One region of the Pseudomonas salmasensis genome, then DNA from elsewhere that is predicted to be linked to it. Evidence: predicted binding sites of a transcription regulator. Region 1 holds the regulator's gene; each other region holds the start of a gene.
What was found. The regulator FliA, encoded in region 1, starts transcription of late flagellar genes. The targets are predictions, from matches to a motif close to CTAAAGTTTNNNNNNNNNNNGCCGNTAA.
Positions count from the first base shown of each region.

Region 1 (7,396 bases):
GCTGGCCTTGACCGCCGAAGTCGAAGAGCCCCGCCAAGCCTGGCGCATGCTGCTGGCGCACTTGGCGCGCATGATCGCCACGCCGGAAATCGAACCCCTGGAAGAGGGCGGTGTGATCGCCATGGTCGGCCCCGCCGGCATGGGCAAGACCACCACCCTGGCCAAGCTGGCCGCCCGTTATGTGCTCAAGTACGGCGCACAGAATATTGCGCTGGTGAGCATGGACAGCTACCGCATCGGCGCCCAGGAGCAGCTCAAGACCCTGGGCCGCATCCTCAACGTGCCGGTGACCCATGTCGACCCGGGCCAGTCCCTGGCCAATGCCCTCGAGCCGTTGCTGCGCAAGCGCGTGGTGTTGATCGACACCGCCGGCCTGCAAGCCAGCGATCCGGCGCTGCGCATGCAGCTCGAAAGCCTGGCCGGGCGTGGCATCAAGTCAAAAAATTACCTGGTGCTTGCAACCACCAGCCAGAAACAGGTTCTTACCGCTGCTTATCACAGTTACAAGCGTTGCGGCCTGGCCGGCTGCATCCTCACCAAGCTCGACGAAACCGCGAGCCTGGGCGAGGTATTGAGCTTGGCCATCAGCCATGAATTACCGGTTGCCTACCTCACCGACGGGCCGCGGATCCCGGATGATCTGCATCTGCCGCGCCGTCATCAGTTGGTCAGCCGTGCCGTGAGTGTGCAAATGCAAGACGAGCCTAGCGAGGAAGCGATGGCCGATATGTTCGCCGACCTTTACCACCACCCGGCTAAACGGGTGGGTTGAGGCAGGATGAACACCGTGAAATGTACCTACATCGATGGTCTGCAAGCGATTCACGCGGCCAAGCCATGTAGCCTGCGTCTAAGCAAGACAAGGTAAAGAAATAAAATGGGCAGCATGCATCCCGTACAGGTGATCGCGGTGACCGGCGGCAAAGGTGGCGTCGGGAAAACTAACGTGTCAGTGAATTTGTCCCTGGCCCTGGCAGAGCTTGGCCGTCGCGTCATGCTGCTGGATGCTGACCTGGGCTTGGCGAACGTGGACGTTCTGCTGGGGCTGACACCCAAACATACCCTGGCCGATGTGATCGAGGGCCGCTGTGAGCTGCGCGACGTGCTGCTCCAGGGCCCCGGAGGCATTCGCATCGTGCCGGCGGCCTCGGGCACCCAGAGCATGGTGCACCTGAGTCCCGCGCAGCATGCCGGCTTGATCCAGGCGTTCAGCGACATTGGTGACAACCTCGACGTGCTGGTGATCGACACCGCCGCCGGCATCGGCGAATCCGTGGTCAGCTTTGTGCGCGCAGCGCAAGAAGTGCTGCTGGTGGTGTGCGACGAACCCACCTCGATCACCGATGCCTACGCACTGATCAAACTGCTTAACCGTGACTACGGCATGAACCGCTTTCGCGTGCTGGCCAACATGGCCCAGAGCCCGCAGGAAGGGCGCAACCTGTTCGCCAAGTTGACCAAGGTCACGGATCGCTTCCTCGATGTGGCTTTACAATACGTCGGCGCAGTTCCCTATGACGAGTGTGTGCGCAAGGCCGTGCAAAAGCAGCGTGCGGTCTATGAAGCGTTCCCTCGTTCGAAATGCGCACTGGCGTTCAAGGCCATTGCCCAGAAGGTCGATACCTGGCCATTGCCTGCCAACCCGCGCGGGCATCTGGAGTTTTTCGTCGAGCGATTGGTGCATCAGACGAGCGCAGGACCGGTGCTATGACATCCAGCGGCTACAACCTTTACAAAAAGTCGGCACGTGACAGCCAGGGCGAATTGATCGAGCGCTATGCGCCGCTGGTCAAGCGCATTGCCTATCACCTGTTGGCGCGCCTGCCCGCGAGTGTGCAGGTTGAAGACTTGATCCAGGCCGGCATGATCGGCCTGCTTGAAGTCTCAACCAAATACGACGCCAGCAAGGGCGCCAGTTTCGAAACGTATGCGGGTATCCGTATCCGTGGCGCGATGCTCGATGAAGTGCGTAAAGGCGATTGGGCGCCGCGTTCGGTACACCGCAATACCCGCATGGTCAGTGATGCAATTCGTGCAATTGAAGCAAAAACCGGTCGTGACGCTAAAGATCATGAAGTTGCGGCCGAACTCCAATTGAGTCTCGACGATTACTACGGGATTTTGAACGATACCTTGGGCAGCCGCCTGTTCAGTTTCGACGACCTTTTACAGGACGGCGAACACGAAGGGCTGCACGAGGACGGCGCGAGCGCGCATACGGAGCCGTCGCGCGACCTGGAAGACGAACGTTTCCAGGGCGCGTTGGCCGATGCAATCGCCAATCTGCCGGAGCGTGAGCGGCTGGTGCTGGCGCTGTACTACGACGAAGAGCTGAACCTCAAGGAAATCGGTGAGGTCCTGGGGGTCAGCGAATCGCGTGTCAGCCAGTTGCATAGCCAGTGCGCAGCCCGCTTGCGGGGGCGATTGGCCGAGTGGCGCGCGCGCTGACAGGCAGTGTGGGGACACTGCAGACGCTACCGTGAAACCGCAGGGTTTTGCGGGTGAGTACCGTGGTGCCCTGGGCAGTCCTTTTTGTGTAACGCCTGTTGATTGAAATGGCGCGTCCAGGTGCTGGGCGCGTTTAAGACTGCTTGGAGGTCGAATTGGACAAGAACATGAAAATCCTCATCGTTGATGACTTCTCAACGATGCGGCGGATCATTAAAAACCTGTTGCGTGACCTTGGGTTCACCAACACGGTCGAGGCGGATGACGGCCTGACGGCCATTCCGATTCTCAACAGCGGGAGCATCGACTTTCTGGTGACCGACTGGAACATGCCGGGCATGACCGGTATCGACCTGCTGCGCCACGTGCGCGCCGATGAAAAACTGCGCAGCCTGCCTGTGCTGATGGTGACCGCCGAAGCCAAGCGTGAACAGATCATCGAAGCCGCCCAAGCCGGGGTCAACGGTTACGTGGTCAAGCCATTCACGGCACTGGCCTTGAAAGAGAAGATCGAGAAAATCTTCGAACGCATCCACGGCTAATGCCATCGCGGGGGAGCTATGGAGCATAACGAAACGTCACAGGGCGACTTTGAGTCGACCCTGAAAAAACATGCTCACCAGTTGGTCGACAGCCTGGAAAAAGGCCAGTTCGCCGATGCGGTGCAGTTGATCCATGAGCTTAACCAGACCCGTGACCGCGGCCTGTACCAGGAAGTGGGCAAGCTCACACGCGAGCTGCACAGCGCAATCGTCAATTTCCAGATTGACCCGCGCATGCCCCAGGCCGAAGAAATTTCCCAGATCACCGATGCCACCGAGCGCCTGTCCTATGTGGTCAGGCTGACCGAGGCGGCGGCCAACCGCACCATGGACCTGGTGGAAAACGCCACGCCCCTGGTCAACGGCATGGCCACCGAAGCCCAGGCCTTGAGCCAGGACTGGGGCCGCTTCATGCGCCGTGAAGTCGGTGCTGAAGAGTTTCGTGAATTGGCGCGTCGCGTCGACGGGTTTCTGTCACGCAGCGAACAGGAAAACCGCACGGTGGCCAGCAACCTCAACGACATCCTGCTGGCCCAGGATTACCAGGACCTTACCGGCCAGGTGATCAAGCGCGTGACCCAGTTGGTCACCGAAGTGGAAAGCAACTTGCTCAAATTGGTGCTGATGGCCGGCCAGGTCGATCGTTTTGCCGGCATCGAACATGACCGCGAAGCGATCCTCTCGGAAAAAGATCCACAAAAACATCTCGCCAAGGGTGAAGGTCCGCAGATTCATGCCGATAAACGTGAAGACGTTGTGTCAGGTCAGGATGACGTAGATGACCTGTTATCCAGTTTAGGCTTCTAAGGAGCACCCACATGAGCTTCGGCGCCGATGAAGAAATCCTTCAGGATTTCCTTGTAGAGGCCGGCGAAATTCTAGAGCAACTGTCCGAACAACTGGTCGAGCTGGAAAGCCGACCGGATGATGCGAACCTGCTCAATGCAATTTTTCGCGGTTTTCACACTGTAAAAGGGGGCGCCGGCTTCCTCCAGCTCCATGAGCTGGTGGAGTGCTGTCACATCGCCGAGAACGTGTTCGACATCCTGCGCAAGGGTGAGCGTCACGTCGACTCGGAACTGATGGACGTGATTCTCGAAGCACTGGATGCGGTCAACGGCATGTTCAGCCAAGTGCGTGAACGTGCACCGATCACTGCCGCAACGCCGGAATTGCTGGCCGCCCTGGCGCGCCTGGCAGAACCTGCCGACACCGCGGCTGCGCCGGTGGTCGAGGCCGCGCCGGAGCCGGTGGCGCAAGCCGAGCCGGACGTGACCGACAGCGAGTTCGAACAACTGCTCAACTCCCTCAGCGCGGTCAAGGCCCAAGCGGAATCGCCGGTGCAGCCTGCCGCGACGCCGAGCAGTGAAGACATTACCGACGCTGAGTTCGAGTCGTTGCTCGACCAGTTGCACGGCAAAGGCCAGTTCGCAGCAGATGCCGTGGCACCGCCTGCCGCAGCGCCAGAAGCGCCCGCTGCCAACGCCAGCACCGACATTACCGACGACGAATTCGAGGCACTGCTCGACCAACTGCATGGCAAAGGCACCTTTGTGGCCCAAGCCCTGCCCGAGGTGGCGGCGACTGCCGCCGCAGCGCCAGCGGCCAGCGCAGCGCCGGCCGGTGACGGGTTGATCTCCGATCACGAATTCGAAGCCCTGCTCGACGAGTTGCACGGCAAAGGCAAGTTCAGCGAAGTGGCCCCGGCCGCTGCCGCTCAGGTAGCAGCGCCAGCCGCTGCCACTGCGGCACCGGTTGCAGCCAAACCTGCGCCGGCTGCCAAGCCTGCAGCTGCCGCCGCCCCGGCCCCTGCGCGTGCAGCGTCGCCGGCAGCAGCGGAAAAGCCCGCCAGCGAAGCCGAGACCACCGTGCGCGTGGATACCGCGCGCCTGGACGACATCATGAACATGGTGGGCGAACTGGTGCTGGTGCGTAACCGCCTGGTGCGCCTGGGCCTGAACAGCGGCGACGAAGCCATGCAGAAGGCCGTGTCGAACCTCGACGTGGTCACCGCCGACCTGCAAACCGCAGTGATGAAAACGCGGATGCAGCCGATCAAGAAAGTCTTCGGCCGTTTCCCGCGTCTGGTTCGCGACCTGGCACGCCAGCTCAAGAAAGAAATCAACCTGGAACTGGTGGGCGAAGAAACCGACCTCGACAAAAACCTTGTCGAGGCCCTGGCCGACCCGCTGGTCCACTTGGTGCGCAACGCGGTCGACCACGGCGTAGAAACCCCGGAAGAACGTGAAGCCGCCGGCAAGTCGCGCAACGGCAAAGTGATTTTGGCGGCAGAGCAAGAGGGCGACCACATCCTGCTGTCGATCACCGATGACGGCAAAGGCATGGACCCGACCATCTTGCGCAATATCGCGGTCAAGCGCGGCGTGATGGACAAGGACGCCGCCGACCGCCTGAGCGACACCGAGTGCTACAACCTGATCTTCGCCCCGGGCTTTTCGACCAAGACCGAGATCTCCGACGTGTCCGGGCGTGGCGTGGGCATGGACGTGGTGAAGACCAAGATCAGCCAGCTCAACGGCTCGATCAATATCTACTCGACCAAGGGCCAAGGCTCCAAGATCGTCATCAAGGTGCCTTTGACCCTGGCGATCATGCCGACCCTGATGGTGATGCTGGGCAACCAGGCCTTCGCCTTCCCGCTGGTCAACGTCAACGAGATCTTCCACCTCGACCTGTCGCGCACCAATGTGGTGGACGGCCAGGAAGTGGTGATCGTGCGCGACAAAGCATTGCCGCTGTTCTACCTCAAGCGTTGGCTGGTGGCCTCGGCTGCCCACGAAGAACAGCGCGAGGGCCATGTGGTGATTCTGTCCGTGGGCACCCAGCGCATCGGCTTTGTGGTCGACCAACTGGTGGGCCAGGAAGAGGTGGTGATCAAGCCTTTGGGCAAGATGCTGCAGGGCACCCCAGGCATGTCGGGCGCAACCATCACGGGTGACGGTCGCATCGCACTGATTCTCGATGTTCCGAGCATGCTCAAGCGTTACGCCGCACGGCGTATTTGATTCTGGTGGGGCAGGGCGGTCATGCCCGCCCCGCCTAACGGAGTGTTTATGGCAGTCAAGGTCCTGGTGGTGGACGATTCGGGTTTCTTCCGCCGCCGCGTCTCGGAAATTCTTTCCGCTGATCCAACGATCCAGGTGGTCGGTACGGCCACTAACGGCAAAGAGGCGATCGATCAAGCCATTGCCTTGAAGCCAGACGTGATCACCATGGACTACGAGATGCCGATGATGGATGGCATCACGGCCGTGCGCCACATCATGCAACGCTGCCCCACACCGGTATTGATGTTTTCCTCGCTGACTCACGAAGGCGCGCGGGTCACCCTCGACGCCTTGGATGCCGGCGCGGTGGATTTTTTGCCGAAGAATTTCGAAGACATCTCGCGCAACCCCGACAAGGTCAAGCAGATGCTGTGCGAGAAGGTGCACAGCATTTCCCGCAGTAACCGTCGCAGCCTGTTCAGCACACCCGCGCCAGCCCCCACGCCTGCGCCCGCAGCAGCGGCGCCGACGTCGTCGTTTGCGCGCCCGGCGCCTGCGCCCGTGGCCCGGCCTGCGGTAGCGCCGGTACGTGCTGCCGCGCCGAGTGCCCATTCGCCCGCGCCCAAGCGCAAGGCTTACAAGCTGGTCGCCATCGGCACCTCCACTGGCGGCCCGGTGGCCTTGCAGCGGGTGTTGACCCAACTGCCGGCCAACTTCCCGGCGCCGATTGTGCTGGTGCAGCACATGCCGGCGGCGTTCACCAAAGCCTTCGCCGAGCGCCTGGACAAGCTGTGCCGCATCACCGTCAAGGAAGCCGAGGATGGCGACATCCTGCGTCCTGGCCTGGCCCTGCTAGCGCCGGGCGGCAAGCAGATGATGGTGGACGGGCGTGGCGCGATCAAAATCCTGCCGGGCGATGAGCGCCTGAACTACAAGCCGTGCGTGGACATCACCTTCGGTTCTGCAGCCAAGTCCTATGGCGACAAAGTTCTGGCGGTGGTGCTCACCGGCATGGGCGCCGATGGCCGTGAAGGCGCGCGCCTGCTCAAGCAGGGCGGCAGCGCTATCTGGGCCCAGGATGAAGCCAGTTGCGTGATCTATGGCATGCCCATGGCGATCGTCAAGGCAGACCTGGCCGATGCGGTCTACAGCCTGGACGACATCGGCAAGCACCTGGTGGAGGCCTGCCTCTGATGGATGTGTTGAGCCTGATCGGCATCACCATGGCGTTTGTCGCCATCATTGGTGGCAACTACCTGGAAGGCGGCCACCTCGGCGCCTTGGCCAACGGCCCGGCAGCGCTGATCGTGATCGGTGGCACCGTGGGTGCGGCGTTGTTGCAGTCGCCCCTGAGCTCGTTCAAGCGTGCCATGCAGATTCTGGTGTGGATCATTTTTC
Region 1 is NZ_CP077083.1:1,648,642-1,656,037, reverse strand. It holds gene flhF (flagellar biosynthesis GTPase FlhF) at 1-772, shown strand, start outside; gene fleN (flagellar synthesis regulator FleN) at 878-1,711, shown strand; gene fliA (RNA polymerase sigma factor FliA) at 1,708-2,448, shown strand; gene HU731_RS07135 (chemotaxis response regulator CheY) at 2,616-2,990, shown strand; gene HU731_RS07130 (protein phosphatase CheZ) at 3,009-3,797, shown strand; gene HU731_RS07125 (chemotaxis protein CheA) at 3,809-6,016, shown strand; gene HU731_RS07120 (protein-glutamate methylesterase/protein-glutamine glutaminase) at 6,065-7,192, shown strand; gene HU731_RS07115 (flagellar motor protein) at 7,192-7,396, shown strand, end outside.

Region 2 (7,396 bases), 1.9 Mb from region 1:
GCGGCAACCGTAGATTTTGCGGACATGTTTGATGGCGCGAATTTGCATCGGCACGATTTCAAGCTGCTCGCTAACTTCCTCGCCGATGGCGTGTTTGCGGCAGCCGCAGACGCAAGTCAGTTCATGCTCGGGTAGTTCGTGGATAACCTCGATGCGCGGTAGATCGGCAGGCAGTGGCTTGCGCTTGCCACGGCGTTTGGCGGGGGCGACAACCTCTTCTTCAGCGGTTTCATCGATAGCTTCGAAGACACTTTCCGCTTCATTGAAGAGCGCCAACTGCGGCGTGGCCAGATCGGCTGTTTGCTCGGACTTGCGTCCGAACAAGCGCTGGCTTAGCAGCGCATTTTCTTCTTCCAGATGAACAATGCGGCCCTTGCTTGTTTCGCGCTCAAGTAGCATCTGTATGCGGTAGTTCCGCACGTACGGATCTGTGCGGGGGATGGCAGGTAACTGCCATCCCTACCGCGACCGGAAAGCCTGCGACGAGGAAACCTTCTACAAAAGGACTAAGCCCGTACGGGAGGCAGCAAGGGAGCAATAGTTTTGCACAGTTTAAATGGTTGAGTTATCCATGTGCCCCTTTCCCCACAGCCAGAGACAGCGAATCACCAAGAATGCGCCATAAAGCGGCAAGACGCCGACGGTAAGTGCCTTCACTACAGTAAATCAACTCGACATGAAGGCTGTCGATAACACCGATATAAGCATCCTGGAACATCGAAATCTCGTTCGCCGACAGTGCTGGATACCTGTTCTCAAGGCCTGCTCCAAAACGTTCACGCAAGAGATCAAGATAGGCTTCAAAGCCCGTCGTGACCGATGCCTTCAGCTCCGAAGGCGGAAAGAATGCCGTGCGCAGCAGGAAACGCAGAGCAGCGGAAGACTCGTAGCGGTTTGAAAGATTGTCCGTGTACAGCTTGCCGGGCTCGTCATCATTCGCCGGGACGCTTGCAAACATCTCTTCGATATAGTGCCTCTCCGTCGCCAGCGCCAGATTCAGCACGGCGTTGAACAGATCATCCTTGCTCTTGAAGTGCGCGTATAACGACGGCTTGCGCATACCTGCCACGACAGCGATTTCATTGAGCGACGAGGCGTCGTATCCCCGCTCAGCGAAATGCACCAGAGCGATATCACAGATTCTGCTTGCCGAAGGGCTCAGCACTTTCATCGGGATGACCTTTTAATTCAGTGATTTAACGCGGTGATGTGCTCGGCCCTGCCTTCGCGCACACTGACCCAGGTCAGCGCACCCACCATAACGGCGCAGACTATCAGGAATGCGCACCAGGCAATGGCGCCATGGCTGCTCGCCCAACCGGTCAACGGTGTGGCGAAGGCCGAGATGCCAAGCTGAAACGCGCCGAGCAATGCAGCCGTTGAACCCAGGGCAGTGGTTTGCGAAGACATCACTAGCGTCATCAATGAGGTTTCTGCAATCCCCAATCCAAGCAGTGCTATCGCGACGCCGGCGGCCAGCCAGTACAAACTAAAACCAGATACTGCTGCGCCGTAGGCCATGACAGAACCTGCAAAGATGCAAAAAGCTCCAGCCGTTGCCATGCGCGCCAAACCGTACTTGCCCACCAGTCTGGCAGCCACGACGGCCCCGATTAGAATCGCTATGCCGGTTGCGCCAAACAGCGTACCAAACTGGGCAGCAGGCAACCCGTATTCCTTCTGATAAACAAATGTAGCGCCGCCTACATAGGCAAAGAGAAAGAAGAACACGGCTGACAGCGCTAAGGTGGGCCGTAGAAAGCGACCTTCTTTTGCGATCCGCGCGTACGTGCCGATCGCCCGTTTCATATTCAATGGCTCGCGCTTTTGCACGGGTAGTGTTTCAGGCAAAACAGCCATCGAATTCACCGCCACCAGCGCACCAAGAACAGCCAGTACCAGCATGACGGCCCGCCATCCGAAATGCGCCTCAATGTAACCACCCAACCCCGGGGCGATGATGGGAGCAACACCTTGAATGGTCAGCAGCAGGCCAAAAAGTTTTGCTGCCTGAACGCCCTGAGTGACGTCACGCACCATGCTCATGATGACTACCAACGTCAAAGCACTGCCTATCCCCTGGGCAAATCGTGCTAAGAGTAGCCATTCAAGGGTCGGGGCCGCGCCTGCAGCCAGCGCACTCAAGCTGAATAGTAACAAGCCTGCCATCAGTGGACGTCGACGGCCCAAGGCGTCGACAACCGGCCCGAATAGTAATTGCCCAAGCCCCATTGCCAACAAAAAGACCGTGAGCGTCAGCTGAATGCTGGCAACACTGGTCGAATAATCGACCGCCATTTCGGGCAGGCTTGGCAAATACATATCGACGGCTGAGGGCCCCAGTGCGGCGATGGCGCCCAAGGCAATGGCAAATTTCAGCGAAGGACTGCCGGAGTGACTCTTTTCCATAACAAACTCACGATTAGCTTCCTACCGGAAGGTAGGCTGACGGCGCGAGGTTAACGAGAATCCGGAGGGAAGGTCAAGTTGTTCTTGTTTCAGTGGTCAGCAAGCACCGGCCAGCGCGCCGCGCAGGGCAGGAGAGGGGAGCAACCGAAGGGCGTTCAACTGAGCCAGAAACAAATGCCGATGGGCCTGTAGGCGGGGTAATTTGGAGACAACACAGAGGACGATATGGCGCCATTATCCAGCGCCACTGCTGGCCCATGCGCCAACAGGATACTTAGCGCCAAGGGCCGTAACTTTGGGCGGGATCAGGGTTCAAATTGAACCCTGTGAGAGCGAGTCCTGCCTGCGAACCAGGCTCCTTGGTATATCAGGCAGACCTCGTCATCGCAGTAGCGGACAAGCCTCGCTCTGACAGATGGCCTCCGATACCTCTTACAAGCTAAACCTCGAAACCATGTTGTTCAGGTCAACCGCCAGGCGGGTCAACTCGCCGCTGGCGGCGCTGGTCTGGGCGGCGCCGTTTGAAGATTGCGTCGACAGGTCGCGGATGTTGACCAGGTTGCGGTCCACTTCTCGGGCGACTGCAGCCTGTTCTTCCGCAGCGGAGGCGATGACCAGGTTTCGTTCGTTGATCTCGATAACCGCAGCGTTGATGGTATCCAGCGCCAAGCCTGCGCCTTTCGCAATGTTCAGGGTCGATTCAGCACGGTCAGTGCTGTTACGCATTGAACCGACCGCTTTTTCGGTGCCGCCTTGAATGCTGCCAACCATGCGTTCAATTTCGCTGGTGGACTGTTGGGTGCGATGGGCCAAAGCGCGCACTTCATCGGCAACCACCGCAAAGCCGCGACCGGCTTCACCGGCCCGGGCCGCTTCGATGGCTGCGTTCAGCGCCAGCAGGTTGGTCTGATCCGCCAAGCCACGAATCACGTCCAGAACCTTGCCGATGTCGCGGGATTCTTCCGCCAGATTACCGATAAGATCAGCGGTGCTTTGCACATCGCCGCTCATGCGTTCGATAGCGTTGACGGTTTCCTGAACCAGATCCCGGCCATCGCCTGCTGACGCCGTCGCGTTTTTTGATGCCTCGGAAGTGCTCACTGCATTACGCGCCACTTCTTCGACGGCGCTGGTCATTTCGTTGACTGCAGTCGCAGCTTGCTCTATTTCGTTATCCTGCTGCGCCAGACCGCGGGCGCTCTCATCGGTTACTGCGTTCAGCTCCTCTGCAGCGGAAGCCAGTTGTGTTGCGGATCCCGAAATACGCATCAAGGTATCGCGCAGTTTCTCCTGCATCTTTTGCATGGCGAGCAGCAACCGGCCCGCTTCGTCAGTGCCGTCGACGTTGATCGGGCGGGTCAGATTACCTTCGGCGATGGTTTCAGCAGCTTCAAGTGCCAACGCTATCGGTTGGGTGATGCTCTTGGTCAGCAGCCAGGCAAACAGCATGGTCAGCAGCGAGGCAATAATCAGGAGGCCGACAACCCAGTTGAACGCAGAACTGTACTGGTCAGCAGCGGATTGATTGATGATAGCCAACTGGGTGTTATTGAAGTCAGTAAGCTTGCTCAACGCCACATTTATCTGTTCAGCGTTGGCAGCAGAGTCGGTGTTTAACAGGCGCGTCAGCTCTTGCAGATTGCCGGCCCGACTGAGGGTGACAAGTCGCGTTTCGATCTTCCGATATTCATCCATCAGCCGCATATAGTCGTTGTAGTCGGACTGCTCTTTAGGGGATGAAATCAGTTTGGCGTATGCTGCCTGCGACTTGTTAAGTTGTTGGTTTTGTTCCGCAAGTAATTCGATGGTCCTGTTCTGAGCATTCGGTTCGCGATCAGTCAACAGGCGATACGACAACACCCGCATACGGACGCCCGTCACCGTGAGAGCGTTCAGGGTCTGAAAGCTAGGGACGCCATTTATTGCGATGTCGTCGCCGGCTGCTCGGATTTTGCTCATCTGCGACAGGGCGAAGAGGCCGAGAATCAACATGAGCGCGCCTATCAGGGAGAACCCGAGAAATGCGCGTGGAGCAATGTTCATTGTTCTTATTGTCATGGTTTTCCTAGAGCGAGGAATGTGCTCCCAATGAGCATCGGCGTAGGGTCCCGCGCATCAACTTTTATCGGTCATTAGATGACGTACTTGAGCGAAAAACGCTGTGTGTCTCGGATTAAAACAGATAGGGCCCACTGTCCGACTTTCATAAAAGAGTGATGTTGGCGCGACGCAACTCGATGACGACAATCTCCAACCCAAACGACCTGAATGGCATCTTCGTTATTTGGGTAGATACACGCCAACGAGGTTGAGTATTTCTCGTGCACAATCAGTTTCGGAGGCTGAAGCAGCTTGGCAGAAGTTGCTGTGCAGATTGGCGTTCAAGGATAGGGCATGTTCAGTTCGATGCCGGCGAACACCGCGCCGGCGCCGTCATAAGTCGCTTCGCCGAGGAAAGCATGCTGTGTGACTACCATGGAGTCGCGTACGATCCATTGCAGGCGATTGTCGGTGAAAATGGCCGTGGTGCCAGCCAGCCGATAAGCCTTCATGACTACATCCGCGCAGGTATGAGCAGCATGGGTGGCGCTGAGGCGCAATAAGTTTGCCTGATGCAAAGTCACTGGATTACCGGCCAAAAGCGATGCCCATACAATTTCGGCGGTTTCGTAGAAAAAAGCCTGTGAGCTGCGCAGCATCGCCTCTGCCTTACCCAGTTCGCTGCGGTAATAAGCCCGATCGCCCAAGCGTGGGGCACCGGTGACAGTCTTGGTGCTGCCCGACATCGCGATCACCATGTCAAGTGCCGCTCGTGCCAACCCAAGGTTAACGGCGGCGTGGACCTGCGCTTGGTAGGCCACGGATGGGTAACGATAGAGGGGTTCGTCAATGGTTGAAGCGCTACCACGCACGAATGTCCACTCGCGCTCGACGTTTTTTTTGTGCAATTTGAGGTCATGGCTACCCGTCCCTTGCATACCGACAACATTCCAGTTATCGACGATCTGCACTTCGCCTGCCGGGAACACTGCGGTCAGCGGTTTGCCTGCCGCCGGTCCTCCACCGTTGGCCGATGTGCCGCCGATGCCTACACCAATCCAGTTGGCACCTTTGCACCCACTAGCGAACCGCCAGTGCCCGCTGACTTCCCAGCCATTTTCAGTCTCTTTGGCGGGTTGTAGAGGGTAAAGGCCGCCAGCATAGACCTGGTCTGGCCCGTTGGCATAAATCAACGCTTGGGTTGCCGGGGGGAGTGCCGCCAGGTAGATGTTGGCTGAGCCGAACGCGGTCACCCAACCGACCGAACCGTCGGCTTCGGAAACCCGCTCTACGATGCGCAGGAACTCGGCTGGAGGCAGCGCATCGCCACCGAAACATTTGGGAGTACTGGCGCGGAAGATACCCACTGCTTTCATTTTTTCGATCATGTCTAAAGGGACATGGGAGCGTTGGTTAAACTCGCTGCGACGCTCGGCAATCTCCGCAATTACATCATCCAGGGAAATTGCCTTGATGCTGATTGGAGCGCCATCAAGTGTGTCAGGGGCATCGAAGTTATTTTTGCTGTTCATATTTATTGTTCTCTGGCTGGTGTGATTGCATTCACGTTCAGGATGCGTGGGCGGATAAGAAAAAATCAAATTCGAAATATGAATAAGCTAAATAATCCGTGGGAATTAACTGTCGTGCCATGCGCCTCTAAAGGGGAGGGCGTTTAAGGGCGATGGCTATTCCTGCTGTCAATAGTGCGTATGAGTAAAGCGAATTTGACCGAATGAACAATCCCTCTCAACATGGATTCACCAAGTCAATAATTAAAAGGTGAAGGTTATGGTTAGCGATCAATCAAAACAACATTTTCGGCAAGCGCTGTCATTGTTGTCTGCGGCGGTGAATATCATTACTACCGATGGCCCCCATGGTCGCTTCGGATTAACTGCGAGTGCGGTCTGTTCGGTCACTGATACGCCCCCAACATTATTGGTTTGCATCAACCGTAACAGTTCAATTCATGAAGCGTTGCTGGGCAACAGGGCGTTGTGCGTAAATATACTGACCGGTGATCTGGAGGGTGTTGCGCGACAGTTTGCTGGTATGACCGACCTGCCGCCTGCTGAACGTTTTGCCGGCCAGGATTGGCGGACAGGCTCCTCGGGCCTACCGGTGTTGAACGACGCCCTAGCAAGCCTCGAAGGAAACATAGTAGATATCAAGGAAGTCGGATCGCATTCGGTATTATTTGTAGAAATTAACCAAATTCAGGTCCGTGAAGAGGGGGAGAGCCTGATTTACTTTGGGAGAAACTTTCACCGTCTGGGGCGGGCTGCAGCCGTCAACGTACAGACGTCGGCATCCTGAATAATTGCAGTTCCCCATTCGTGGGTTACAGGGTTTATAAAGAATGCTCGCACGCCTCATTTGATATGAACTCCAGTATGGCTGCCGGAGGCAAATAGACTAATGATTAACCCGCGCAGCCAGGTTATCCCGGCATCCGATAGGAAACGGCTATGGCAATAAAGTCCCACCGAGATAGGTGGCAATTCGATGGGCAGACTCAGCAGCCGATAGCGCTGGTCGTGGTTTAGCTGCATGGCAATGGCACGCGGCAGAATCAATGCCAGATCAGTGTTGGCAACGATTTTCGGGGCAATCGTGAAGTTAGGCACTTTCAGAGCGATTTCGCGCGCAATGCCGGCCTTTCCGAATGCTGCATCGGCGGTTACGCCATGGCCGGTAATATTGCTCGAAACGTCAACATAGCGCAGGGCGAGTATGTCCTGAACGCTCAATTCATCTTCCTGAAAAGGATGGCCGTCGCGCAACAGACAAATGAATTCGTCGTCTAGCAAGTTTTCGTGGATGCACTCTTCACCAAGTTCTACCAGATAGCCTATCGCGATATCTACATCACCTTTGCGCAATGCCATAGCCAGTTGCTCTATAGGCATTTGACGCACATCCAGGCGTACTTTCGGCGCCTCGC
Region 2 is NZ_CP077083.1:6,009,453-6,016,848, reverse strand. It holds partial or broken gene tnpC (IS66 family transposase) at 1-399, opposite strand, end outside; gene HU731_RS27185 (TetR/AcrR family transcriptional regulator) at 566-1,171, opposite strand; gene HU731_RS27180 (multidrug effflux MFS transporter) at 1,189-2,409, opposite strand; partial or broken gene HU731_RS28700 (TIGR03756 family integrating conjugative element protein) at 2,568-2,693, opposite strand; gene HU731_RS27175 (methyl-accepting chemotaxis protein) at 2,842-4,467, opposite strand; gene HU731_RS27170 (acyl-CoA dehydrogenase family protein) at 4,791-5,981, opposite strand; gene HU731_RS27165 (flavin reductase) at 6,241-6,768, shown strand; gene HU731_RS27160 (LysR family transcriptional regulator) at 6,825-7,396, opposite strand, start outside.
Region 2: HU731_RS27175 (methyl-accepting chemotaxis protein) is a predicted target of FliA. The motif match lies at 4,532-4,559, and genes of this name have one in related genera.

Region 3 (7,396 bases), 2.5 Mb from region 1:
GTGGCCAACACGGCGTCGCTGTGGTGGATGGCGATCACCGGGCCTTCGGCCAAGGTGTTGAGGTTGCTGTCGGTGACAATGGTCGCCATCTCGATGATGACATCGGTGTCGGGGTTCAGACCGGTCATTTCCAGATCGATCCAAATCAGGTTCTGTGGGTTTTGCATGGCTTGATTCTCTTGGCACCTTGGCGTAGCCGGGCAGTTTAGCAGGCGGGGGCGTGCTAGACTCGCGACCGTTTTACCCAACTTTTGCATTATCGACACGGAACACCAATGGCCAAACGCCAGCTCAACCGTCGCCAAAACTGGCGCATCGAAAAGATTCAAGGTGAACGCGCCGCCCGCGCCGCCAAACGTGAATCCTCCGCCGTGGAAGCGCTCGAGGGCGGCGACCTGGGCCCCGAACAAACGGGCCTGGTGATCGCGCACTTTGGTGTGCAGGTCGAAGTCGAGGCGCTCGAAGGCGAACTCGCAGGCCAGGTGTTCCGTTGCCACTTGCGCGCCAACCTGCCTGCGCTGGTCACCGGCGATAAAGTCGTGTGGCGTGCCGGCAACCAGGGCATCGGCGTTATCGTCGCCCAGTTGCCGCGCAGCACCGAACTGCGCCGCCCCGACAGCCGTGGGCAGCTCAAGCCGGTGGCGGCCAACGTTGACATGATCGTGATCGTGTTCGCGCCGCTGCCCGAGCCCCATGCCAACCTGATCGACCGCTACCTGGTCGCGGCTGAGCATGCCGGCATCCGCCCGTTGCTGCTGCTGAACAAATTCGACCTGATCGACGAGCAGAACGCCCTGGCGCTCAATGCATTGCTGGCGGTCTACCGCACCCTGGGCTACCCGGTGCTGGAAGTGTCGGCTCACCACGGCAACGGCATGGAACAGCTGCAGCAGCAGTTGGACGGGCGGATCAGCGTGTTCGTCGGCCAGTCTGGCGTGGGCAAGTCGTCGCTGGTCAACAGCCTGTTGCCGGAAGTCGAAACCCGTGTGGGCCCGCTGTCGGAGCTGTCCGGCCAGGGCACCCACACCACCACCACCGCGCGGTTGTTCCACTTCCCGGGCGGCGGCGAGTTGATCGACTCACCGGGTATTCGTGAATTCGGCTTGGGCCACGTCAGCCGCAGCGATGTGGAAGCGGGCTTCATTGAGTTCAACGACCTGATCGGCACCTGCCGCTTCCGTGACTGCAAACACGACCGCGAGCCGGGTTGTGCGTTGCTCAAGGCACTGGAAGATGGGCGCGTGCAGCAGCAGCGGATGAACAGCTATCGGTCGATTATTGCGAGCTTGCCCGAGAGCAGCTACTAAGCTGCCCCCTCCTCTGTAGGAGCGAGCTTGCTCGCGAAGGCCTCAAGCGCAACGCGGGCATCCTTGATACACGCGTTATCGTTGACGTTTTTCGCGAGCAAGCTCGCTCCTACAGTGACAGATACAACAAGGCCGCGATCATCGCGGCCTTGTTGTATCTGGAGCTTACGACTTCGGTGCAGGCGCCGTAGGGTCCTTGACGCCACCATCATCAAACAGGTTCAGCTTCTGGCGCAGCTCATGGGCCGGCAGCGGCTCCTGCTCCGGCGGTAGCGCGTTGGGGTCGGCCGGCACTTCGCCTGGCGCGCCCTCGCCCTGGGTCGGTGCCGGTGGCGGGGGCTGATCGCCTTCAATCGCACGCTGGGCTTTTTTGGTCAGCACCACGATGTCGATACGGCGGTTGACCGGGTTGAACGGGTCTTTGGAATCAAACAGCTGCGAGGAGGCAAAGCCCACCACGCGCGCCACTTGCGGGTCCGGGTAGCTGCCGGCTACCAGCGCACGCCGGGCGGCGTTGGCGCGGTTGGCCGAGAGTTCCCAGTTGCCGAAATCACCCTGGCCCGCGTAAGGCTTGGCGTCGGTATGCCCGCTGATGCTGATCTTGTTCGGCACCGCCTTGATGGTGTCTGCCATGGCCAGCAGGATGTCTTCAAAGTACGGCTTCAAGCGCGCACTGCCAGAGTCGAACATCGGCCGGTTGGCCGCATCGGTAATCTGGATGCGCAGCCCCTCGGGGGTGATCTCGAAGGAAATCTGGTCCTTGAACTTCAGCAACTGTGGGTTTTCTTCAACCTTGTTCTGCAATTCCTGCAGCAACAGTTCCAGGCGCTCCTGTTCGACCTGCTCGGCCATGGACTCGACGGTGTCGCGCTCAATCGGGATTTTTTCCTGGGGCGACTCCGTTTGCACTTCGGGGTTGATGGTGCGCTCAGGCGCCAGTTCCGGCGAGCCGCCCAGGTCAATGACAAACGGCGTGCCGCTTTCCGAAAAGCCAATCGGGTCTTTGAAGTAGCCGGCGATGGCGATCTTCTGTTCTGGCGTAGCGGTAGACATCAGCCACAGCACCAGGAAGAACGCCATCATCGCCGTGGCAAAGTCGGCGAAGGCGATTTTCCAGGCACCGCCATGGTGCCCCGCAGCAAAGCGCTTGACGCGCTTGATGATGATCGGCTGGTTGTTTTCCATGGCTTAGCGACCGCGAACCGCTTGTTCCAGCTCGGAGAAACTCGGGCGATGTTTCGGGTACAGCACCTTGCGCCCGAACTCCACGGCCAGCGACGGCGGCATGCCCGACGCCGATGCCACCAGGCACGCCTTGATCGCTTCGTAGAGGTTGATCTCTTCCTTGGCATCATGGGCCAGGGAAGTGGCAAGCGGGCCGAAGAAACCATAAGCGGCAAGAATACCGAAGAAGGTGCCCACCAGCGCTGCACCTACGTGCATGCCGATGGCCGCCTGATCGCCCTCGCCCAGGGACGCCATGGTCACCACGATACCCAGTACCGCCGCGACAATACCGAAACCGGGCATGCCGTCGGCGATGCCGGTCACGGCGTGGGACGGATGCTCCAGCTCTTCCTTGAGGCTGAACAACTCCATGTCGAACAGGCCTTCCAGTTCGTGGGGTGCCATGTTGCCGGAGGACATGATGCGCAGGTAATCGCAGATATACGCGGTCATGCGCTCGTCTTTGAGCACTGCCGGGTACTTGGCAAAAATCGGGCTGGCTGCGGCGTCTTCGATATCGCCCTCGATCGCCATCATGCCTTCACGGCGGCTCTTGTTGAGGATCTCGTAGATCAGCCCCAGCACTTCCAGATAAAACGTGTGGGAGAAGCGCGAGCTGAACATGCCCAGGGACTTCTTGACCACGTGCATGGTCATATAGCCTGGGTTGGCCTGCAAAAATGCGCCGAACGCGGCACCGCCGATAATCAGCACTTCGAAAGGCTGGATCAGTGCGGCGATTTTACCGTGGGAGAGGACGTACCCTCCGAGCACACTTGCGATGACGACAATGATGCCGATAATTTTAGCCATAGGAGAGGGGTACTTGCGCCGTCGGGTTCATGGACATATGGGGTGTTGCACAAAACTCTTGTTCTACTTATCGGCAAAACTGCGCCAGACTATAGCCCGTTAAGGCGAAAAGCCAATTCGGCCCGTTCCGGGCGTGTTGAACGCAAGTGATGATCGCGCCCCAATCATGGCAATTGAAACGACAGTCCCAACGAACCGCCCCACTACCCTCGCCGCTTGGATCAAGTGCCTGGACGACGTGCTGCTACCCGTGCCCCAGGCCAGTCATGAGCGCGTGTGCAAAGCCATTCGCGATAGCCGCAGTTCATTGCGAGATATTGCTGAGCTGATGCACGACAGCCCGGCCCTGGTGTTGAGTGTGATGCGCGAAGCCAACAGCCAAGCCCACGGCAGCCTGGCCGAACCTGCGGAAAACCTTGAAGTCGCGCTTAACCGCCTGGGCCTCAAACGTGCCGAGGAGTTGTTGGCGCGCCTGCCTTCGGTACCCGCCCGGGAAATCCCCGTGGCCTTGCGTCAGCTGTTGCTGATCAGCCAGCACGCATCCCAGCAAGCCAACGGTTTGTTCGGCAGTCGCCTGGCGCGACTGTGGCAGGACATCCACTGGGGCAGCCTGCTGTTTTTGTCGCCACTGTGGCCGATGGCCGTCGCCTACCCCAAGCTCCTGGAAGAATGGGAGTTGCGGGTGATTCATAAAGGCCAATCGGCGCGCCAGGTCGAGCAACAGCTGTTCGGCGTGCGCTTGCTCGACCTGTGCCTGGGCTTGACCGAAGCCTGGCACCTGCCGATCTGGGTTTCACAGGGCTACAAGTTGCTGCTGGCCGAGCAACGCCTGCTGGTCAAGGCGCTGCACATTGCCCGTCAAGACAACGCCCTGCGCCACCAGCAATTGCTCGATGCCGAGCCCAACCTGCGGCGCTGGCTGAACCAGCCGGCCAACACCGTGCTGCTGGCCAACGGGCTGGCGATGTCGGCCCAGGAGTCCTGGACCTGCCCGCACACCGAGCGCTGGCAATACCTGACGGCGCTGTACCTGCAAACGCCGTTGAGCGATGTGCAACAGCAAGCCCACCAGCAAGCGGTGACCAGCGCTCGCACCACCTTGATGCCCGACCTCTGGCACCCCGCGCTGTCGCTGATCTGGCCGTGGCATGTGCAGAAAGTCCATCGCGGTTTGCTGCCTGCACCGCCTCCGACTGCCGAAGCCTTGGCCGTGTGGCGCACGCGTTGCACCGAGTTGCTGGTGGAACCGAGCCGCTTTGCCAACGCCATGCACCTGACCACTTGCGCCAAGGAAGCCCTGGTGGCCAGTGGCATGCAGCGGGTACTGATATTCATGGCCGATCGCGCCTTGAGCACCTTGCGCGTGCACCAGGCCGACGGCCTGCCCAAGGACGCGGCTCACCTGAGCCTGGATGTGGTCAACAGCACGTTGCTGCAACGCCTGCTGGAAAAGTCCGCCCAGGTACGCCTGAACCCCGACAACCATGCGCAGTTTTCCGCCTTGCTGCCACCGATCCTGCGTCGCCTGTTTGTCGGCGAGCACCTGCTGTTGCGCTCACTGAGCTGCAACGGCCGGGTGGTCATGCTGATCGTGGCGGACCAGGGCGGCGGGCCGTTCTCGGAAACCACCGTGCAAGCGTTCGGCAAAACCGCCCAATGCATCGAGAAAGCCCTGCACAGCTTTACCAACCGCAGCGCCTGATGCTTGCGCTACAATCACCGGCCTTTATCGCCAACATTTGTGCCCAGGAGACCTCACATGCCTGACTTCTCTGGCTTGCCGCTGGTGATCGAATCTGCCGACCTGTTGAGTCGCCTCGATTCCAAGCACTTGATACTGGTGGACCTCACCAGTGTCGCCCGCTACGCCGAAGGGCATATCCCCGGCGCGCATTTCGTTGACCCCAAGCGCACCCAACTGGGCCAGCCGCCCGCACCCGGCCTGCTGCCGAGCAAGGCCGACCTGGAAAAACTGTTCGGCGAACTGGGCCACACCCCGGACGCCACCTATGTGGTCTATGACGACGAAGGCGGTGGTTGGGCCGGGCGTTTTATCTGGATGCTCGACGTGATCGGCCACCAGAAATATCACTACCTCGACGGCGGCCTGCTGGCATGGCTGGAGGAAAAGCACCCGCTTTCCACCGATGCCCCCCCAGTAGCCGGCGGCCCGGTCAGCCTCACGCTGCACGACGGCCCTACCGCCACCCGTGAATACCTGCAAAGCCGCCTTGGCGCGGCCGACCTGGGGATCTGGGACGCCCGTGGCCCGCTGGAGTATTCCGGCGAGAAAGTGCTCGCAGCCAAGGGCGGCCACATTCCAGGCGCGGTGAACTTCGAATGGACCGCCGGCATGGACAAGGCACGCAACCTGCGTATCCGCCGTGACATGCCGCAGATCCTCGAAGACCTCGGGCTGACCAAAGACAAAGAAATCATCACCCACTGCCAGACTCATCACCGCTCTGGCTTCACCTACCTGGTGGCCAAGGCGCTCGGTTATCCGCGAGTCAAAGGTTATGCCGGTTCCTGGGGCGAATGGGGCAACCACCCCGACACCCCCGTCGAGATTTAAGGTTTAAGGACAGTTATGAAAAAGCAGTTGTTTATCCTCAGCCAGTATTTGCTGCCGCACCACTTGCTGTCGCGTCTGGCCGGCTGTATCGCCGAGTGCCGCGTGCGCTGGTTCAAGAACGCCTTTACCGCCTGGTTCGCCAAGCGCTACCAGGTGGACATGTCCCAGGCCCTGGTGGAAGACCTGAGCGCCTACGAGCACTTCAACGCCTTCTTCACCCGCGCGTTGAAAGACGGCGCCCGCCCGTTGGATCCAACCCCAGGCGCAGTACTGAGCCCTGCCGACGGCGCGGTCAGCCAGCTGGGCCCGATCGAACATGGCCGTATCTTCCAGGCCAAGGGCCACAGTTTCAGCGTGCTGGAACTGCTCGGTGGCGATGCCGCGATGGCTGCGCCGTTCATGGGCGGCGAGTTCGCGACTATTTACCTGTCGCCCAAGGACTACCACCGGGTGCACATGCCATTGGCCGGCACCCTGCGCGAGATGGTGTATGTGCCAGGGCGGATTTTCTCGGTCAACCAGACCACCGCCGAAAACGTGCCGGAGTTGTTCGCCCGTAACGAGCGCGCTGTCTGCTTGTTCGACACCGAACGCGGCCCGATGGCCGTGGTGTTGGTGGGTGCGATGATCGTTGCGTCGATTGAAACCGTGTGGGCCGGCTTGGTGACGCCGCCCAAGCGCGAGCTGAAAACCTTCCGCTACGACGAAGCGGCCCGCGCGCCGATTCATCTGGAGAAAGGTGCGGAACTGGGTCGTTTCAAACTGGGCTCCACCGCCATCGTGCTGTTCGGGCCGGATCAGGTGAAGTGGGCTGAAGAATTGGCAGCGGGTACGCCGGTGCAGATGGGCCAGGGTATCGCCTTGCCTAAAGCCTGATCGACACAACCCCTGTAGGAGCGAGCTTGCTCGCGAAGCACTCAAGAGCACCGCGGGCATCCAGAATGCCCGGGTAATCGTTGACGATTTTCGCGAGCAAGCTCGCTCCTACAGGGGGTTGAGTAGCGCCCTAGAGCTGACCGTCGCGGTCACGCAAGCCCAGCAGGTACAGCACCCCATCCAACCCCAAGGTCGAAATCGCCTGCTTGGCCGATTGCTTGACCAACGGCTTGGCACGGAACGCCACGCCCAACCCGGCAATCGCCAGCATCGGCAAGTCATTGGCGCCGTCGCCGACCGCAATGGTCTGCTCCAGACGCAAGCCTTCCTTGTGCGCCAATTCCTTGAGCAGGTCGGCCTTGCGCTGGGCGTCGACAATCGGCTCCACCGCCACGCCGGTCACTTTGCCATCTACCACTTCCAGCTCGTTGGCGAATACATAGTCAATGCCCAGCTTGGCCTGCAACTGCTTGGCGAAGTAAGTGAAGCCGCCGGACAGGATGGCGGTCTTGTAGCCCAGGCGCTTGAGTTCGGCGAACAGGGTTTCGGCGCCTTCGGTCAGGCGCAGCGACGCGCCGATCGAATCCAGCACGCCCAC
Region 3 is NZ_CP077083.1:4,144,614-4,152,009, reverse strand. It holds gene orn (oligoribonuclease) at 1-167, opposite strand, end outside; gene rsgA (small ribosomal subunit biogenesis GTPase RsgA) at 276-1,307, shown strand; gene motB (flagellar motor protein MotB) at 1,473-2,492, opposite strand; gene motA (flagellar motor stator protein MotA) at 2,496-3,347, opposite strand; gene HU731_RS18555 (HDOD domain-containing protein) at 3,514-5,049, shown strand; gene HU731_RS18550 (rhodanese-like domain-containing protein) at 5,107-5,922, shown strand; gene asd (archaetidylserine decarboxylase) at 5,938-6,798, shown strand; gene serB (phosphoserine phosphatase SerB) at 6,929-7,396, opposite strand, start outside.
Region 3: motA (flagellar motor stator protein MotA) is a predicted target of FliA. The motif match lies at 3,415-3,442, and genes of this name have one in related genera.

Region 4 (7,396 bases), 350 kb from region 1:
GTTGATAGGTTGGGTGTGTAAGCGCTGTGAGGCGTTGAGCTAACCAATACTAATTGCCCGTGAGGCTTGACCATATAACACCCAAGCAATTTGCATGCTCTGAGCTGAAAAGCGAGAGAGACCAGATTGCGGTGTGTGAAGACGAAGATGAACCGAAAGTTCGACGCTCACAAAACACCGAGATCTATCACCTACCCAATTTGCTGAAGCGAGGCCAACTGGCCGCGACTCAGTACCCGAATTTCTTGACGACCATAGAGCATTGGAACCACCTGATCCCATCCCGAACTCAGCAGTGAAACGATGCATCGCCGATGGTAGTGTGGGGTTTCCCCATGTGAGAGTAGGTCATCGTCAAGATTAAATTCCAAAACCCCAATTGCGAAAGCAGTTGGGGTTTTGTTTTGGGCGCTCGAAAAGAACGCCAACTTCCAAAGCCTGCATAGTGTTCCATTGAAGCCTTTTATACAGATACCCGAATACCAGTCGAACCTTGCGTGTGATCAAGGTTCACAGGTGGTGCGCCGTGTATTTATCTCCACGGTTATGTACCTCACAGACACTCACGTAGCGTCTGAGCTGTGAAACAAAATAATCCCCGTAAACAGGCCCTGCCGCCTGTCCGGACTCAACCGCCCCGGACTATCATGCTGATAGCCCTACCCCTTACCGCAAGGAGCCGCTCGGAACGCCGATGCGCCAGATCTGGAAATCTTTTCGAGCCCTTTATTTCGCCTCCTTGATGATGCTGATCGGCTCCGGCCTGCTTAGTACTTATCTGGCTTTGCGCCTGGCAGCAGACAATGTCGACAGCCTGTGGGTGGGTGCACTGATGGCTGCCAACTATTTTGGCTTGGTGCTGGGCGGCAAGCTCGGGCACCGCCTGATTGCCCGGGTCGGGCATATTCGTGCCTACGCCACCTGCGCGGGGATCGTCGGCGCAGCAGTGCTGGGTCACGGTTTGGTTGATTGGCTGCCAGCCTGGATTGTGCTGCGGATGATCGTGGGCCTGGGGATGATGTGCCAGTACATGGTCATCGAGAGTTGGCTCAATGAGCAGGCAGATGCCAAGCAGCGCGGCGTAGTGTTCAGCGGCTACATGATTGCGTCCTACCTTGGGCTGGTACTGGGCCAGTTGATCCTGGTCATGCATCCCCATCTGGGGCTTGAGCTGTTAATGCTCGTGGCGCTGTGCTTCGCGCTGTGCCTGGTCCCGGTGGCCATGACTCGGCGCATTCACCCGGCCCCACTGCACCCGGCCCCGATGGAGCCGCGCTTCTTTATCAAGCGCGTGCCGCAGTCGCTCAGCACCGTGTTGGGCGCTGGGTTGATCGTCGGTTCGTTCTACGGCTTGGCACCGCTCTACGCCTCTCAGCAGGGCCTGACGACTGAGCAAGTCGGCCTGTTCATGGGTAGCTGCATTTTTGCTGGATTGGTCGTGCAGTGGCCGCTGGGCTGGTTGTCGGACCGCTATGACCGCGCACTGCTGATTCGCTGCTTTGCCTTGTGCCTGGCGATAACGGCCTTGCCGTTGGCAATCATGACGCAGGTGCCGTTGGAAGTACTGTTCGTGGCAGGCTTCTTCTGTTCGCTGGTGCAGTTCTGCCTTTACCCTTTGGCTGTGGCCTTTTCCAACGACCATGTGGAAGGTGATCGTCGGGTATCACTAACGGCCATGTTGCTGGTGACCTACGGGATCGGCGCCAGCGTGGGGCCGCTGTTGGCCGGTGTGGTGATGAAGCTATTCGGCAGCCAGATGCTCTATGCGTTTTTCAGCCTGTGTGCGTTGATCCTGGTGTGGCGCATTCGACCCAAGGCTGTGACCAACCTGCATCAGGTCGACGACGCACCGCTGCATCACGTGGCGATGCCCGACAGCATGTCCAGTTCGCCCTTGGTGGCTGCCCTTGATCCGCGGGTGGATGAGCAGGTGGTACAGGAGCAGATGCAAGTCACTGTGCCTGATCCAGAGCCTGCCCCTGAAACCGAGGAGCCGACGAGCGAAGAACCGCACGAGCCACCCGACCCGGACGAACATCCCCATGACTTGAGCAGGGCACGCCCCTGAACGAAAAAACGGGCAGATCCCATCAGGATCTGCCCGTTTTTTATCTCAGCGTCTAACGCTTAAAGATCGTCGTCTTTATCGAAGCGCCGAGCTTCACGTTGTAATTGGTAGACAAAGCGCTCCACTTGACGCTGCACCAAACCACTCATGTTGTGAAAGCGCACGCCGGCAAAGGTGGTGTTGATCTTGTCTTCAAAGTGCAGGTAGCGCAGTTCCACAGAGGTGGTCATGCTGCCGAAGGGCAGGGCAGCGATAAAGCGGTCATAGACCTGGCCCAACTGCAGACGCTCGGAGATATCGCCTTCAAAGCGCAATTTGCAGCCGGTTGCCGAGATATCCAGCAGCTTACCGCTGATAGGCGCCTTGAGCTTCTCGCCACCCAACTGAATGTCCACCAATTGCGCGAGTTTGAGAGCGGCGCGGAAGGCATTGCGTCGTTGATGGTAAACCACTTCGCCGGGCAGGCTGCCGCTGTAGATACGGTGGCCGCCTTTTTCGCTGATGGTCAACGTGCCATTGCTTTCCCAGGCAACCCGCACACCCTCATGGAAACCTTCGATACGGAAAGCTTCGCCATTCTCAAGATAGCGTTCACCGTCACGGGGAATCATTTCGTCCAGTACCAGCGTCTTGCTGTCCCGGTCGATGTCCACCAGGTAGCTCTGGAAGCGCTGGCTGCGTTCGTGGAAAGTGATGATCAGCGGGTCATGACTTTCTTGCAGCATCCGCAACGTGCTGGCGATTTCCAGAGGCGTGGTGAGCACCTTGGGTGGCTGCGGTGCATCTTCCGCATTAAGGGCGTTGAACACGGTTCTTCCATCTCCAGGCAAAATACGACTACACGCAAGAACCGGCATTTTGCCAGTATGTAGCGCGCCTTGGATAGGCCACGCTGTAAACCGGCGTCAGGCTTGGCTGCGGGTGCTTGGCTTGACCAGGCGTGAGGTGGAGCCTTGGGCGTTATACAGGGCCGGAGGCTCTCCGCCGTGCAATATGCGCAGCTGATTGGCGGTGGTGGCTTGCTGGAGCTGGATCGACTGACCGTTGAGCAGGTTGGCTTCCTGGCACTGGGCAAGCAAATGATTGAGCTCTTTGCTTTGTGCCAGCAGTTGATCGCCAACTGAAGAGTGGCTGGCCAGTTGTGCCAGGCCATCATGATCGGCAGGCAGGCCCAGGCTGATCAGAATCTCACTACGCTTCTTGCCATGCTGTTCGAGCAAGACAATCAGCGATTGTTTGCGCGCCAGGATTTCTTCCAGCAAGGGCATATCTCGGCCGTACAAGGCCAGTGATTCTTCCTTGAGCAGCTCGAGCAATCGTTGCGTCGGTGCCAGATCATCAATGATCAGTTGGAGCAAATGTTCGTCGTGGTGCATGGCTGGCCTTGGGTTTTAAGCGTCCAAAAGCCCTGCGCAGGCTTTTGCCTAGCGCTCGGCTTCGAAGTTGAGCAGCTTGCTGGCTACACGGTTGCTGTCGACTTTATAGCTGCCATCGGCGATCGCCTGTTTCAACTCGGCCACGCGGGCTTTGTTGACGACGGGTTGATCGCGCAGCGAGTCAGTGACCTTCTGCAACTGTTGAGCCTCATTGCTCAGGTGTACCGATTCCCCACTCTGGCTGGCGGCGGCCTGCTCTGCTTTGGCAGGCAAGGGCTGCGGCTTGGCTTCTACGCTGTCCTTGGCACCGCCGGTGCGCGTATTGCCGGGCAAGGCCGGGGCGTTATTCAAACGACTGAAATCAATGACCATGTTGAAAAACCTCTGGGTATTTGGACGCTTGCCATGTTTTCGGCCATACCCGGGCAAACTTTAGGCTCGATTGACAATAAACCTGTTCGGCTCAATATCCAGCACACAGTGTAGGAAAAGCTGGCATTTGATTCCAGTCATCTATAGCGCCACCTCGACCTGGCCTGGCGCGGTGACTCTCGCCTTGATCACGCGATTGGAGTTGAGGTTCTTGACGCGGATCTGTTCGCTCATGCCGCCGTTGGACAACGCCTCGCCCGGCATTCTGACGTTCAGGCCGCCACTGCTGGCGGAAATCACCACCTGGTCACCTTTGCGAATCACCTCGGCCTGTTCCAGATGAACCAGCGTGAGGACTTGGTCGGTGACCACCGGTCTCGTGAGTTTCTGCCCGACGGCCTGGTCCAGCGACGTCAGGTAGCCCTGGTTGATCAGGCTGATGTCCCGCTCGCGCAACGCCACATCTTCGTAGCCGATGATGCCGGTGCGCTTCAACGGTCGCGCCACGACCACCACGTCGCGAAACAGCTTGACCTGAGCCGGTACAAAAACCGTCCAGGGCGAGGCGCCCTCACAGCGCACCTTTACGGTCACACGGCCGATGGGCTGGGCGGGGCTTTCCAGGGTGGCTGTCAATTCCTTGTCGCACAGTGGCATGCGCAAGCGTGGGTCCAACTGGTTGACCTGAATCTCATAACGCCCCGGCGTCTGGGTGGTCGCCAGATAATCTTCTACAGTGAACTCAAGAAAGCCTTGGGTGACGCCGATAAGTAGATCAGGCAGGGTAACGTTGTCGGCGCGGGCCGTGACGCCCAGGCCCGAGACAAGCAGCGCCATCGCGGCGCAGAGCAGTCTGCGGTAGCGTGAGCGGCCAGGGTGTCGGGAAACTGTCGTTTTAATATCCATACTCAGTAAATAGCAAAGCTCGTGCCGTTTAGTGTTGGGTACGCGTCGTACCCCTAGGATTTAGGAGTCTGGGCATGGCAGGTGTAATGGATTCAGTAAACCAGCGCACACAGCTGGTAGGGCAGAATCGCCTGGAGTTGTTGCTTTTCCGCCTGGATGGCAATCAGTTGTATGGCATCAACGTGTTTAAAGTGCGTGAAGTGCTGCAATGTCCCAAATTGACGATCATGCCCAAGTCCAGTCCGGTAGTGTGTGGCGTGGCCAACATCCGTGGCGCGACCATTCCGATTCTTGACCTGGCAATGGCCACGGGGGCCGCGGGTTTGCAAGACCGTCAGAACCCTTTCGTGATCATCACCGAATACAACACCAAGACCCAGGGGTTCCTGGTGCGCTCGGTGGAGCGCATCGTCAATATGAACTGGGAAGAGATCCATCCGCCGCCCAAGGGCACGGGGCGCGATCACTACCTGACGGCGGTGACGCGGGTCGATAACCAGTTGGTGGAAATTATCGACGTGGAGAAGATCCTCGCCGAAGTGGCCCCTACCTCGGAAACCATCTCCGTTGGCGTGGTGGATGCCGAAACGGCACACAAGGCGGTTTCGCTGCGCGTGTTGACCGTGGACGACTCTTCCGTGGCGCGCAAGCAGGTCACACGTTGCCTGCAAACCGTCGGGGTGGAGGTGGTGGCCCTCAATGACGGGCGCCAAGCCCTGGATTACCTGCGCAAGTTGGCGGACGAAGGCAAGAAGCCCGAAGAAGAATTCTTGATGATGATCTCTGACATCGAGATGCCAGAAATGGATGGCTACACGCTCACGGCCGAGATACGTAACGATCCACGCATGCAAAAATTGCACATCATCCTGCATACTTCGTTGTCGGGGGTATTCAATCAGGCAATGGTCAAGAAGGTCGGTGCGGATGACTTTCTGGCCAAGTTCCGTCCTGATGACCTCGCATCCCGGGTAGTCGACCGGATCAAGGCAGCAGATCACGGCTAGGGGATGTCCCCCGGCGGTCACACGATTTAAGAGGCGGCATCATTGTCTACGGGTAATTTGGATTTCGAACAGTTCCGGGTCTTCCTGGAAAAAGCCTGTGGCATATTGCTCGGTGAAAACAAGCAGTACCTGGTATCCAGCCGTCTCAACAAGCTGATGGAGCAGCAGGGCATCAAGTCCCTGGGTGAGTTGGTTCAGCGGATCCAGGGGCAGCCGCGCAGCGGGCTCAAGGAAATGGTGGTCGATGCCATGACCACCAACGAAACCCTATGGTTTCGTGATACCTATCCCTTTGAAGTGCTCAAGAACAAAGTGTTGCCGGAAGCCATCAAAGCCAGCCCGGGCCAGCGCCTGCGTATCTGGTCGGCGGCCTGTTCCTCGGGGCAGGAGCCGTACTCGATCTCGATGTCCATTGACGAGTTCGAGCGAACCAACATGGGCCAGTTGAAAGCCGGCGCGCAAATTGTGGCCACGGACTTGTCCGGCACCATGCTCACCAACTGCAAGACCGGTGAGTACGACAGCCTGGCCCTGGGCCGAGGCTTGTCCCAGGAACGCCTGCAACGCTACTTCGATCCCAAAGGGGCAGGGCGTTGGGCGATCAAGGCGCCGATCAAGAACCGCGTCGAATTCCGTTCGTTCAACCTGCTCGACAGCTACGCCAGCCTGGGCAAGTTCGACATGGTGTTCTGCCGCAACGTGCTGATCTATTTCTCGGCTGAAGTGAAAAAAGACATCCTGTTGCGCATCCACGGCACCCTCAAGCGTGGAGGGTATCTGTTCCTTGGGGCTTCCGAGGCGCTCAATGGGCTGCCGGATCACTTCCAGATGGTGCAATGCAGCCCTGGGATCATCTACCAGGCCAAGTAAGCCTGGGTGTAGGCAATAGAACTGTGGGAGCCGGGCTTGCCCGCGATGGCGGTGTGTCAGTCGATGAATAGGTCGGCAGGTACTGCGCCATCGCAGGCAAGCCAGCTCCCACATTTGTTTTCTCGGCAAGCTCGAGTAAAGCGGCAAGCCCCATTGCCGCTTTACTGGCACTACGCGGAAATCGCTTGCCGCTTTTCTGGCAGAGTCGCCGGCAACTCCCCTCGAAACCCTTGATATACGGGCTTTCGCAAGTTTGGCATGCACCTTGCTTTAACCCTGCTAACGAACAGCAGGTCAGCCTAAAGGTTTCCGCCATGAGCATCAGCTTCGATAAAGCGCTCGGTATCCACGAACAAGCCCTGGGCTTCCGCGCCCAGCGTGCCGAAGTCCTGGCCAACAACATTGCCAACGCCGACACCCCGAACTACAAGGCTCGGGACCTGGATTTCTCCGCCGTGCTCGCCGCACAACAGGACAAGACCAAGAACGGCACCTTCGCCTTGAACATGACCAACAACCGTCATATCGAAGCGCAGGGTCTGGGCAATGGTGACGAGTCGCTGCTGTATCGCACGCCGATGCAGCCGTCGATCGACCAGAACACCGTCGACGCCCAGCTGGAGCAATCGAACTACGCCGAAAACTCGGTGAACTTCCAGGCCAGCTTCACCCTGCTCAACAGCAAATTCAAAGGGCTGATGTCAGCCCTGCGTGGAGAGTAAGCCATGTCCCTGTCCAGTGTTTTCAATATTGCCGGCAGTGGCATGAGCGCGCAGACCACGCGTTTGAACACCGTC
Region 4 is NZ_CP077083.1:1,997,724-2,005,119, reverse strand. It holds rRNA gene HU731_RS08805 (23S ribosomal RNA) at 1-74, shown strand, start outside; rRNA gene rrf (5S ribosomal RNA) at 245-360, shown strand; gene HU731_RS08795 (MFS transporter) at 695-2,068, shown strand; gene HU731_RS08790 (flagellar brake protein) at 2,128-2,877, opposite strand; gene HU731_RS08785 (flagellar protein FlgN) at 2,974-3,444, opposite strand; gene flgM (flagellar biosynthesis anti-sigma factor FlgM) at 3,493-3,816, opposite strand; gene flgA (flagellar basal body P-ring formation chaperone FlgA) at 3,958-4,722, opposite strand; gene HU731_RS08770 (chemotaxis protein CheV) at 4,797-5,729, shown strand; gene cheR (protein-glutamate O-methyltransferase CheR) at 5,772-6,599, shown strand; gene flgB (flagellar basal body rod protein FlgB) at 6,914-7,321, shown strand; gene flgC (flagellar basal body rod protein FlgC) at 7,325-7,396, shown strand, end outside.
Region 4: flgM (flagellar biosynthesis anti-sigma factor FlgM) is a predicted target of FliA. The motif match lies at 3,853-3,880, and genes of this name have one in related genera.